4 regions of the Alteromonas sp. 07-89-2 genome follow, and region 3 is predicted to be linked to each of the others. Evidence: predicted binding sites of a transcription regulator. Region 3 holds the regulator's gene; each other region holds the start of a gene.
What was found. The regulator sigma-54, encoded in region 3, starts transcription at its own class of promoters, with help from an activator protein. The targets are predictions, from matches to a motif close to GTTGGCACGNNNNTNGNNT.

Region 1: hmpA (NO-inducible flavohemoprotein) is a predicted target of sigma-54. The motif match lies at 1,411-1,429, and genes of this name have one in related genera.
Region 2: F0261_RS10185 (DUF2726 domain-containing protein) is a predicted target of sigma-54. The motif match lies at 1,879-1,897, and genes of this name have one in related genera.
Region 4: F0261_RS18205 (flagellar assembly protein T N-terminal domain-containing protein) is a predicted target of sigma-54. The motif match lies at 1,544-1,562, and genes of this name have one in related genera.

The regions. Positions count from the first base shown of each region.
Region 1 covers NZ_VTYM01000012.1:52,994-56,150, forward strand. Annotated here, with positions in the region: gene norR (nitric oxide reductase transcriptional regulator NorR) at 1-1,275, opposite strand, end outside; gene hmpA (NO-inducible flavohemoprotein) at 1,473-2,663, shown strand; gene F0261_RS09835 (GreA/GreB family elongation factor) at 3,068-3,157, shown strand, end outside.
Region 2 covers NZ_VTYM01000012.1:129,495-132,651, forward strand. Annotated here, with positions in the region: gene F0261_RS10175 (cobalamin biosynthesis protein) at 1-268, opposite strand, end outside; gene F0261_RS10180 (5'-methylthioadenosine/adenosylhomocysteine nucleosidase) at 270-971, opposite strand; gene F0261_RS10185 (DUF2726 domain-containing protein) at 1,136-1,723, opposite strand; gene F0261_RS10190 (hypothetical protein) at 1,933-2,382, opposite strand; gene F0261_RS10195 (FAD-dependent oxidoreductase) at 2,584-3,157, opposite strand, start outside.
Region 3 covers NZ_VTYM01000023.1:123,499-126,655, reverse strand. Annotated here, with positions in the region: gene lptB (LPS export ABC transporter ATP-binding protein) at 1-613, shown strand, start outside; gene F0261_RS14965 (RNA polymerase factor sigma-54) at 687-2,168, shown strand; gene hpf (ribosome hibernation promoting factor) at 2,199-2,486, shown strand; gene ptsN (PTS IIA-like nitrogen regulatory protein PtsN) at 2,500-2,943, shown strand; gene rapZ (RNase adapter RapZ) at 3,028-3,157, shown strand, end outside.
Region 4 covers NZ_VTYM01000036.1:18,150-21,306, reverse strand. Annotated here, with positions in the region: gene F0261_RS18210 (transglutaminase-like cysteine peptidase) at 1-143, opposite strand, end outside; gene F0261_RS18205 (flagellar assembly protein T N-terminal domain-containing protein) at 298-1,479, opposite strand; gene F0261_RS18200 (LPP20 family lipoprotein) at 1,755-2,240, shown strand; gene flgN (flagellar export chaperone FlgN) at 2,386-2,817, opposite strand; gene flgM (flagellar biosynthesis anti-sigma factor FlgM) at 2,857-3,157, opposite strand, start outside.

The DNA.
Region 1 (3,157 bases), on a different contig from region 3:
ATAAAGTGCTGCGCGTGATATTACGTGCTCTAACTCTCTTACATTTCCCGGCCAGTGATAAACTGTCAGTTTATAAATTGCTTCTTTAGCCAGTATCAACTTTTGCAGTCCCAGACTTCGCCGCATTTTCTCTGCAAAATAGCCAGCCAGAAGCGGAACATCGCTTTGTCTGTCTCTGAGAGGCGGGACATATATCGGAAACACTATGAGACGATGATAAAGATCGGCCCGGAAGCGTTTATTTTGAACTTCATGCTCTAACTCTCTATTCGTAGCAGCAATAATTCTAACGTCCACTTTTCGACTCTTATCCTGACCGACCACCTGGATTTCCTGATTCTGTATTACTCTCAACAATGTACCCTGAACTTCAAGCGGAAGCTCTCCAATTTCGTCCAGAAATAATGTTCCGCCATCAGCAAGTAAGAACTTACCATCGCGGTCGTTTGCGGCACTGGTAAACGCACCTTTCACGTGGCCGAAGAGTTCACTTTCTATCAGATGAACAGGAATAGCAGCGCAATTTACATATACGAGCGGTTTATTCCGCCGGTTTGATTGATAATGTAGCTCACGGGCAACAAGTTCTTTGCCCACACCAGTTTCACCTTGCACCAAAATTGTGAGGTCGGACGAAGCTGCCAGTCGAATGGTCTGCTTTAATTTTTTTGTCGTAACACTATTTCCTATCATTTCTTCACCCTGATGATGCTCAGAGCTATTCTCATTCATTGTCCGTAATACATGCTGAGTATGAGTCTTCTGTTTATTTAACTCTCTGATATATAACGCAGCATATAAAAGCCGGGCTGCCAGCCTGGACAGTGTGTCAACTGAAGCGGCATCAAGCGCATCATACTCATTAGGTTCCAGGCTATCGAGAGTAAGTACACCTAGCAACGTTTCATCTTTATATAAAGGAATTCCCATACAGGAATGTACGTTCATATTATGGTTATGACTTGCAATCATTCCATCATAGGGGTCTGGTAACGGCGAATCAGCTGAAAAGCGAGTGACCGCCCTCGTGCTACAGATTGCTTTTAAACGTGGATGTTGCTCTAAAATAAACCGTCGCCCCATGACGTCATCGGACAACCCTCTTTGCGCAACGGGAACAAGTGTCTCGTGTCGAAAAATCAATAGTGCTACAGCATCTGCTTTAATAGTTGCACAAACCGCAGAAATCAAACTTTCATAAAAACAATTCATCGAAACTGCGGCGGACAGATCAAGGGCAAAGTTAACCAAACTAAATTGAGATATTTTACTCATGAGACCATTTTATATTAACACGAAGCATAGGTCATTATGACACAAACGATCCTAATTAGCTCATTAAGTGATGAGTCATTTTGACACATATCTTAAAGTGTTATTCGTAACACATTGATACTAAGTGAAATAAAATTTGGCACACGAGTCGCATTACTCATAGCTACCAAATACTTAACGTCATTAAAGGTATGTTAATGCTTACTCAAACTCATATAGATACTGTCAAAGCGACCATTCCACTACTTGCTTCGGGAGGAACCGCAATTACCGAACATTTTTACGCCCGAATGTTCTTACATAATCCTGAGCTTAAAAATATATTTAACATGACGCATCAAAAAACAGGTCGTCAGCCAGCGGCTCTATTTAATGCGATAGCTGCATACGCTGCCAACATAGATCAGTTAGAGCTACTGACAGATGCCGTTATGCGTATTGCACACAAGCATACCAGTTTTAATATCCAGCCCGAACAGTACGCAATAGTGGGACATCATCTGATTGAGACATTGAGAGAATTGGCTCCGGACGCGTTTACTCCTGATGTTGAAGAGGCATGGACAGCTGCATATGGTCAATTAGCAGACATTTTCATTAAAGTTGAAAGTGAATTGTATCAACAAAGAGCTGCTGTAAAGGGGGGCTGGTCTGGCTTCAGAGCCTTTTCTGTCGTCTCAAAAGAGACCGAATCCGAACTCGTAACCAGTTTTACCTTAATGCCCGTCGATGGCGGTAGTGTTATCGATTATAAACCGGGCCAGTATTTAGGAATAAAGGTGCATCCTCATGGTAGTGAGCATGATGAAATAAGGCAGTATTCACTATCAACTGCCGCGAATGGAAAATCCTATCGCATTAGTGTTAAACGGGAAGGCCTGGGTGAAATGTGTGGTGTAATGTCTAATTATCTTCATTTAAAAATAAATGTTGGCGATGAAGTCTTGGTCATGCCCCCTGCCGGGGACTTTTATCTAAAACAACTTGATACTCCGGTTATATTGATTTCTGCAGGTGTGGGTCTGACGCCTATGCAAGCGATGTTAGATTCTTTAGTAAAAGAGAACTTCGCACATCCGGTGACCTATCTTCACGCATGTAAAAATCGAAATCAGCATTCTTTCAAAGAACATGTTGAGAGTGTTAAGAATACTCTCAACCTGCAGTCGCACACGTGGTATGAAAATGACGTTAGCAGTAGTAAAAATGAAACTACCGGAAGAATGAAAATAGAAGACGTTAAAGGTTCTTTACCACTGAAAGAGGGCGAGTTTTATCTCTGTGGACCTTTGCAATTTATGCTTGCTATCAAGCATGAATTATTAGCCTTGGGCGTCAGTCAATCGCGAATCAATTATGAATTATTCGGACCGCATCAAGAAGTTTAATCAAGTTTCAACGATGATTGACGCCAATAAACTCTTTGATAAATTAGCCAAAAAAACACTTTAAAGAATAAAATATTGCTCATGGCGAAAAAATCAGAACTTTTCACTGCTAATTCCATAAATACGGAGCGTTATAATCTTAAAAGTTCTTGTTATTTTTTTATTAAGTATTAGTATCAGTGACAGCAATGAGGAAATCATGACTAAGCACTGTAATCTCAACAAGAGCATTTTACTCACCTTACCCAATTAAGCCGGATGCAGTTCTGCATTCGGCCGCCTCTTATTTATCTAAAACCAGAAATTCCGTACCGGAATAAATTAAAGCTATAGATTAAATTTATATTTCCTCACAGGAAAGGCTCTCCTGCGCGTGATTTTTAATTCAAAGAGGAAGGATTATCATGTCAAGAAAACCTAACATCACAATTTCATATGAAGACTTGAGTGATATTGAAGAACAGCTAAGAAAAATTAAATTACCGACTGAAAGG
Region 2 (3,157 bases), on a different contig from region 3:
CGGGGTATTGGGCCATGTACACCAAGATGGCAACACATACTACCAATGGCGCAAGAAGAACTAGGGCGGCTAATGAGCCTGAAATATAGTGCTGAGACCTACCGTATTCACGAGAGGGTACCACTTTGCGCCCCATTTGCTGAACGAGGTAGCGCATGAGCGTTAATGGATGAGTACTTTGGGGCCAGCGCCATAATGCGTCGCCGGCGATAGCCAGCCAAAGTACGAATAGCGACTGGTATTGCGGGTCGCTAATTACCTCTGTCATCTTATTTTGCGAGAGCCTTAATCATTGCCATAACTAATTGTGCTGAGTGTTTAGCGGCAGTGTCTAGATACTCTTTAAAGCTCACTGACGACGTTTTTCCTGCAATATCCGACAATGAACGAATGACAAGGAAAGGCGTGTCGAGCATATGGCAAGTTTGACCTATAGCTGCACCTTCCATCTCAACCGCTTTCATGTCTGGGAAGTTTTCACGCAGTTCTGCTACAGCTTCGTCGCTACCGATAAACGCATCGCCCGTACAGATTAAACCTGTTGTCGACTGAAGTGAGGTAATGCCTGTGGCAGCACTACGAGCGGCTTCCATTAATCTTGTATCGCAACGGAAATCTTCAGGCATACCTGCGCATTGACCGAGCTTGTAGCCAAAATGGGTTAAATCGGCATCATGGTGAATAACGTGACTGGCGATCACTAAATCACCGATGTTTAGATTCTTGTCGAAACCTCCGGCAGAACCGGTATTGACAACAGCATCAGGGGCGTACTGTTCGATAAGTACAGTAGTAGCAATTGCTGCAGCCACTTTACCAATACCGCATTTTACTAGCACCACTTCTATGTCGTTAAGTGTACCTTCGTAAAACGTCAGGTGCTTCCACTGGGTTTCTTTTACATTCCAAAGTGACGCTTTAAGTAGCGCAACTTCTTCGTCCATTGCACCTAAAATACCAATTTTTTTCATAACTTTACCGACGGTGTTGAGGGAATTTAACGCGTGAATACGCTGTTGAAAGCGTTAATTGTATAAGGAAAATAGAGAAACTGACAGAAAAATGCCTCTGTTACCGCTATTTGAGAGTAAGAAAATAGCAAAGCAACAAAGGCCAGGGGAAGTGGGCTTATGTCTTAAGCTGCAGCTGGTCTGCTTGAACGCACTGGGCGAGTCGGGCGCTTTGGTGGCTCTGGATTATGCGTTGGCAGCTGTGCCATTTTTTGCTGTAAACGGCGATATGGAATGAGTTTGTTTTCCAAACACTCGCGAATATCGTCAACGGTATAACCAGACTTCACTTTAATTCTTGCGTGAGGAAGGCCAGCAGCATCAAGAGCTCCTGTTACAAACCAGTCTTTTTGTGATTTATAACCATCTTTGCCTTGGCTATGAACTAAGTCGATAGCAAGAACAGGACTCATGTCGTGTTTATCTACTAATACAAAGTCGAGCTGTCTGCTAGAAGCTCTGCTGATAGCTTGGCTTGCCGTCTTTTTATTTGCAGACTGGCGAACCGCCACTAAATCGTTAAGACGCACACGGCACACTATGCGAAACTCTCTTCCCATAGCCTGTTCGATAAGGTTTAAAAAAGAGTGCTCAACGGGGGTGAACAATTGCGGCTTTCGCCTAAATGGAAATGCGACACCGCCGTCTGACAACTTTATGGCACCCAGTGCAACGACAATAAGTAACATCATTAGAATAATTGCCAATTCCATCGTAACCCTCGCAAATATCAATAGTTAAAGCCCACGGAATGCGTAATAAAGAAGCCCGCTAAAGTGTTTATATCGAAAAAAGCATGGGCTCCGTTTGCAGTTCGAGCGTCATAAAAATGACACTCACTGTTACCGTGGAGTAGTTATTGATGATTTTGCAAAGCAGATGCCAACATGAGTAGATTTCGTAGTTGTCTTGCTAAAAGGGCTTATTTCGTTGTGGATGTAACAAGAATATCCACTTGAGAGCCAGTCTTATCTGGGCCGATTATTACTCTGACCCCTTTATCTTCTGAGGATAACAACGTGCGGCCGCTAACTGGCGTGTGAGTTTTTAAAGCGGGGTGCGCCGTTTGGTAAACATTCAGTAATTCACTCGGGGAGCGAGGAGAGTGGTAAACCATTACTGCTGTCTTGCTTTCGTCAAATGCTTGGCATTGTCTTGCATCATCAGAAATCTTAACTTGCTGAAAATCAGAAGGGCAAGACATGATGCTTGGCTTACTAGGTGAAGAGTTGACGCTTTGTTTCTTAGTTTGGTTGTTAACTTGCGCATTTAATGAAGCGTCAACAGCAATGGTATCAGCTAAGCTGGCATTGCTCGCTGCTATCGCCAGTGTTAGACAAAATGTAAGTTTCTTAATGTTTAAATGCTGCATAGATAGATTCTTCACCCGATGTGCGATGTCTTTAATTGCTTAAACGATAGTAGAGTCGTAACTCTCGCGCTTCAACTAAACCTTGGTCTATTAACGTATACTTTTAGCGTTTTCCGTATCATCGAAGTGTGCATAAAAAAAGCTCGATAGCAGAACTATCGAGCTTTTCATGAATGGACAATAGGCCTTAGTTAGCGAAGGTTAAACGCCAATATAGTCCATAATCCCTTCTGCGGCTTTACGGCCTTCGTCGATAGCAGTAACAACCAAGTCACTACCACGTACCATATCGCCACCGGCAAAGACTTGCGGGTGAGAGGTCTGGTAAGCAAATTTGCCAGCAGATGGCGCGCGTACGCGACCTTTTTCATCAAGCATAATGCCGAAGTCAGCAAACCATGGCGCAGGGCTGGGCTGGAAGCCGAAAGCAATGATCACCGCGTCAGCTTCCAATACGTGCTCTGAACCTTCCACCTCAACAGGGCGGCGGCGACCATTGGCATCCGGTGGCCCCATTTCGGTTTTAACCAGCTTAACACCACATGCCTTACCGTTTTCATCTACTGCAATGTCTAGCGGCTGAAGATTGAATTTAAACTCAACCCCTTCTTCTTTCGCATTAACAACTTCGCGGCGAGAGCCTGGCATGCTTTCTTCGTCACGGCGGTATGCACAGGTAACTTGGGCAGCGCCTTGGCGGATTGACGTGCGAACACAGTCCATCGTGGTATCACCACCACCTAGTACTACTACGCGCTTGCCTTTCATATCAATG
Region 3 (3,157 bases):
TGGCGCTGGTAAGACCACCACATTTTACATGATTGTTGGTTTAGTGAATCTGGATAAAGGCAAGATTGAAATCGACGACAATGAGCTAACTCATCAGCCCATGCACGAGCGTGCACGCCGCGGAATTGGCTACCTACCGCAGGAAGCCTCTATTTTCAGAAAACTCACAGTGCATGAAAATATCATGGCCATTTTGCAAACCCGTAAAGATTTAAATTCACAACAGCAAGAAGAAGAAGCAGATGCGCTACTTGATGAATTTAATATTAACCATATACGTAATAGTACGGGGATGAGTTTGTCAGGGGGCGAACGCCGTCGCGTTGAGATTGCCCGCGCTCTGGCAGCAAAACCGCAATTTATTTTGTTAGACGAACCATTTGCTGGTGTTGATCCAATATCAGTTAATGATATAAAGAAGATAATACAACATCTTCGCGATAGGGGTATTGGAATCCTTATCACAGACCATAACGTACGAGAGACATTGGATGTTTGTGAAAAGGCGTACATTGTGAGTCATGGCGAGCTTATTGCGCAAGGAACGGCGGAACAGGTTTTAAGTAATCAAAAAGTAAGGGATGTATACCTAGGCGAACAATTCAGGCTATAGTTAATGTAACCGAATTGCCATTTTTCAGTTTCGCTCTGGTATATTCAATTTAGAGCATTTAAATAAGACGTAGATGAAACCATCTTTACAGCTAAAATTTAGCCAACAACTTACCATGACACCACAGCTTCAGCAGGCCATTAAACTGCTGCAGCTTTCTACACTTGATCTTCAACAAGAGATCCAAGAAGCGCTCGATTCTAATCCGCTATTAGAAGTTGAAGAAGGTAACGACGAGCCGCAACTAGAAAAGAACAATATCGACAACGATGACAGCGGCTCTGAGGCCACTGCTTCTGCATCTAGTGACACACTAGAAGCCGGCGATGCACTTGAGAAAAACGATCTTCCCGATGAGCTGCCAATCGACAGCACATGGGACGAATACTACTCTGCTTCATCTTCGCCTGCTCCGGGTCCATCCAATGACGACGAGCAAATCTTCCAAGGTGAGACTACTGAAGATATTCAAGAACACCTTCTTTGGCAAATGCGCCTTACCCATTTCTCGGATACCGATCGCGCAATCGCTACAGCAATCATCGACTCTATCGACGAGTCAGGTTATTTAACCGTTACCCTTGATGATATTTTAGAAGCGGTTAACGATGATGATATGGAAGAGCCGATTGAAATGGACGAAATAGAATGTGTGCTTAAGCGCATTCAGATGTTTGACCCTATTGGTTCTGGCTCACGCTCTCCACAAGAATGTTTGATGGTGCAATTGCGCCAGTTTTCAGAAGACACACCGTGGCTTGCTGAAGCAAAGCAACTGATTGAAGAGTACTCTGACTTACTGAGCAGCAAAGACTATCGTACGCTTATGCGTAAAAGCCGATTGAAAGAAGATCAGCTACGCGAGGCAATGCGTTTACTGCAAACCTTGAATCCTCGCCCAGGTAGTGCTTTAGTTACTAAAGAGCCTGAGTACGTTATTCCTGATGTCTCAGTAACCAAGAAAAATGGCCGTTGGGTGGTTGAGCTGAACCCCGACAGTCTGCCTAAGTTAAGCGTAAATCAACAATACGCTGCAATGAGTCGCCGTGCCAAGAATAGTAGCGATTCACAATTCATCCGCTCACACATGCAAGAGGCTAAGTGGTTCATAAAGAGCCTTGAATCTCGTAACGAAACCTTAATGAAGGTTGCAAACTGCATTGTGCAGCAGCAAATGGGCTTTTTTGAGCACGGCCCGGAAATGATGAAACCAATGGTGCTAAATGATGTCGCAGAAATGGTAGATATGCACGAATCCACTATTTCGCGAGTGACAACGCAAAAGTACATGCATACGCCACGTGGAATCTTCGAATTGAAGTATTTCTTCTCAAGCCACGTTGCAACAGAGTCTGGTGGTGAATGTTCATCTACAGCGATTCGTGCATTGATCAAGAAATTAGTGGCCGCTGAAAAGCCTAGCAAGCCGCTAAGTGATAGCAAGATTGCTTCATTGTTGGCCGAACAAGGCATTAAAGTTGCCCGGCGAACAATAGCAAAGTACCGGGAATCGTTGTCGATCCCGCCGTCGAACCAACGCAAAAGCCTTATTTAATCGGGCTTAATAATATAAGGAAGACGAAATATGCAAATCAACCTTACTGGTCATCATGTCGAAATCACCGACTCTTTGCGTAATTATGTCGATACGAAGTTCAGCAAACTTGAACGTCACTTTGATCACATTTCTAATGTGCATGTCATCCTGAACGTTGAAAAATTAAATCAAAAAGCCGAGGCGACCGTTCATTTAAGTGGCGCTGAAGTATTCGCATCCTCAGAAAATACCGACATGTATGCGGCGATTGACAGCATGGTTGATAAACTCGACCGGCAGGTAATCAAGCATAAGGAAAAACTGAAAAAACATTAGTAGTTAATTAAGCATGGATATACAAGCCATCGTAAGTCTGGACCGCACCGAGTGTGCGGTTCAGTGTAATAGTAAAAAGCGAATTCTTGAGATCATCGCTGATATCGCTGCCAAGCAAAACGAGAACATTGATCAGGCAACGGTACTCAACAGTTTGATGGCTCGAGAGCGTATGGGTAGTACAGGCATTGGCAATGGTATCGCCCTGCCCCATGGACGCCTGCCGGGCCTCGAGAAAGTGATTGCCATTGTTGTAACCAGCACGCCAGCAATTGACTTCGACGCCCTTGACGAGAAACCCGTAGACATCTTTTTTGCGCTACTCGTTCCTGAGGAACAGACCGAAGGACACCTTCAAACGCTGGCCACCGTGGCTGGTAAACTAAGCGACAAAGAAACGATTAAAGCAATACGTCGCGCAACGACAAGCGACGATATTCTATCTGCATTAAGTTAAACATTAAGCGCCTATTAACCGTTTAGTAGGCGCCTAATTCAACAACGCGTATGTGATAAAACCAGAGTATTAGGGAGAAAGTAGGTGAAGCTGATAATAATCAGTGGTCGTTCGGGGTCTGGTAAGTCTGTCGCACTTCGCGCATTGGAAGATTTAGGTTATTACTGTGTTGATAATATCCCGGTAAACTTACTTCCCACCTTAACCCATACAG
Region 4 (3,157 bases), on a different contig from region 3:
GATGCTTTATCAGCTCCAAATTTATTTTTTACTTCCTGTTCAAGCTTTGGAAACTCGATTACATACTGATCCTTCATTTGCTGTCCAGCCAGTAGCAGGGCCACTAATGCTAAGCAGTGCGACGCAAATAGAGAAAGGGTCATAACTTCATTATTTTAGTTATACTAAAGTATAGGCGAGAGTAACCTTCTTCACCTAAAGTTTAAGTATAATTTGCTATACGTAGTTATAGGTATAACATGGCTGTGTTGATAAACCAACCATGATTTCGAACGCTAAAGTGGAAATCGAGAAAGACTATTTTTTTACTACAAAATCGTGTTCTTGAATGTTTGCGATAATTCCTGCACCTTCGTTTACTACTAGAGACGAATTACCGTAGGCACTACTCACTACAAATTTGCCAGGATATAGCGAGTACTGTAAGTATTTACGGCCACGGTTATCGACAATCTCTTTAGCTTGATAAAGGTATAGTTCATCTTTTTCAGAAATGCCATTGTCTCTGCCTAAAGATACAGAAATTTTATCGCCGGCAACATTAATCACTCTACCTGTCATTGGCTGGCATGCAGTGGCTTCTTTTATGTCTTCAATCGCTTCTGCTATTGTCGCGTTGACAGTTTGCCCATAAAGCGACTGCCAAAATTTTGTCGAAAACTCATCAACATCTTCGAATCTGTCGAATGTCCATTCTCCTTGATTATGATAAGACTTAGTCAACAACAGGCCTCCATTGATGCCGTCATAGACTTGAATGGTCATAGCAAAGGAGCGTCGAGAAGTACCCTCACGCCACGGTGTAAAAACCGAAGCCTCTTCCCGTGTCACGCTTAAATCATCTATCATGCCCACCAGCACAAATTGAGTATTACTTTGCGCTGAAAGCGTGCGTACATTTTCTTCAGTATATCGACTGTCAAATTTTGCAGTATGTGGCGCGATATAGATAATATCTAGGTTTTCAGTTTTATTTCGCATGGCCTGCGCTAACTGCTGGGTGAATGAAGCATCGAAATTGGGAATATTACCCTGTGTTAGCTGCGCTCTGTTACGTACCCTGAAATGTGTAGTAGCGAAATGTTTTTGGTCATTTTGTGCGGCACACACTTTTCCTCTTGGAAAAATGTCAGCGCGAATACTTACCGTAATCACATCGCCGCTATAAACTTCATCAACTAGTTCCAGTTGTTCAACTTCGCCGGTAGAGCGAATGGTCATCTCTTCATTTTTAAGAAGACCATTTGTGAGCTTGGCGACACTATGAACTGATGCGCCTGCAAAAAGCATGGCTTGCTTAAGTGCCTCTTGGGTAGCCGCATGTCTGGCAGTTTCCTTATCACCATTTCGCACCACAGCCTGTCCTGTAGCCTCGTACCACACGGCATTTGCTTGCCCAACGAAAAATGCAAACAGGCAAATTACCGCCACGACAGCATTTAAAATAGTTACCAGCGTTGTTTTGCTAATATGTCGCACCGCACACCTCTGGAGGTTTTTGTCTAACTGCGCTATGCAAAGCGCCCAGTTTATAAAGCGAAGTATGCGAAAAGAGTGCCAGTTGATGTGGTTTCGTCGCCATTAAATCAATCGGGCGCATATCTTGCAAAAGGTTTGTAAAAAGCGTCAGTTTAAATACGTCAAAATCTGCTACCGCGAGTATGGCGGTATCTCGTAGTTACAAGGCTGCCACCGACGAGAGCAGCGTAACTACACATTTGATTTTATTAATAATGCAATTTGGAAATGAAACTATGTGCTTGAAAAAAATACATAAATCAAAATCGCTGCTGCTGTCTTGCTTTCTTGGTTTAGCAATAAGCACTGGTGGATGCGGCATTATTGATAAACACGTTGAGTGGGAAACAATAGAACCAGAAAGCTATCCCGTGCTCAAGGCGGTAGGCTATGCGCCAATTTCTTCTCAGCATGGCGAAAGCGACAGCATGAAGCTTATAATGGCGATGAAAGCGTCAAAATTAGATGCATACCGAGAGCTAACTGAACAAGTTTATGGTCAAAAAATTGAAGGCAATCAGTCTCTGTCTCACTTGGTTATAGATAGCGAAACATTGCGAGCATCTGTAGAGGGGGTCATTAGAGGCGCTGAAGTCGTAAAAGCCTATCCGGTAGGTGAAGATACATACGTCACCGAACTCGCTTTAGATATGCAGCAGGTTTACGATATATATCTGTCGACCGCAAAACCGCGCCGAGTAAAGGATGTTAAGTATTATTAAAAGTTAGCGAAAGGGGAGTTTGCGCAAGTGGCTGTATCGTGAAGTCTTAGAACATGCGCAAATTCACAGAGATATAATTTACTTTTACCGGTTAAGGCTTAATGGTTAAAGCTCGCTGAGTGGGGTTTACTAAAATCGCAAAAAATTAGGCGCTCACTCCCGACCCTAAAGTCCCGCCTTTCGGCTTTCCTTTTTTATCATAGGTGAGCGATTCTTTGGCACGAACTTCCATCATCAAATTACGTAAGTGTGTGAGGCGTAGCTGTCCTTGCTCTACGGCTTTTTGATTGACCTGCGTGCGGTATTTGCAATCGTCCAGAAGTTTCTTTGCATTAGTCATTAATGCTTCATCTTCTTCTGACATTGAGCCTTGATCGCTAATTGTGCGCTCAATGCTTCCATCGAGAGCCTGAATAGACGTTAACAGTGCTGTCTTTTCGTCTAATAAGTTCATTAAAGATTCTGCGTCTCGCGAACTGATAAGTTGCAATTCTTTTTCAAGCAATACGGCAAGTGAAGACAGTTGCTCCACTTGCTTTATTAGTGCTTGTGTCAATTGGCTTGCTTGTTCAGTCACGTTAGCTCTCTTCTTATTAGTTACGAGTTTTGTCGCTCACTATTTAGCGCCAAAAATCTCACCTTCTAGTTTTGCAATCTTGTTGGCAAGCACTTCAGGATTAACTTTATACTCGCCACTTTGAATCGCTCGCTTAAGGCGATCGACTTTATCTTGGTTCACAGGCGCTTCCGAACCTTTCTTCTGAACCTGGTTGAGCTGCTGAGCAGATTGCGTCAACGATACAGAATCCTGACGCGGAACTGATGCGGTTTGCGCAGCCTGTGTTGATGCCTGCTGTGGAGATTGCTGCGTTTGGTTTTGCTGCGCAACCTTTCCATTATCAACGGGTGTTTTCGGT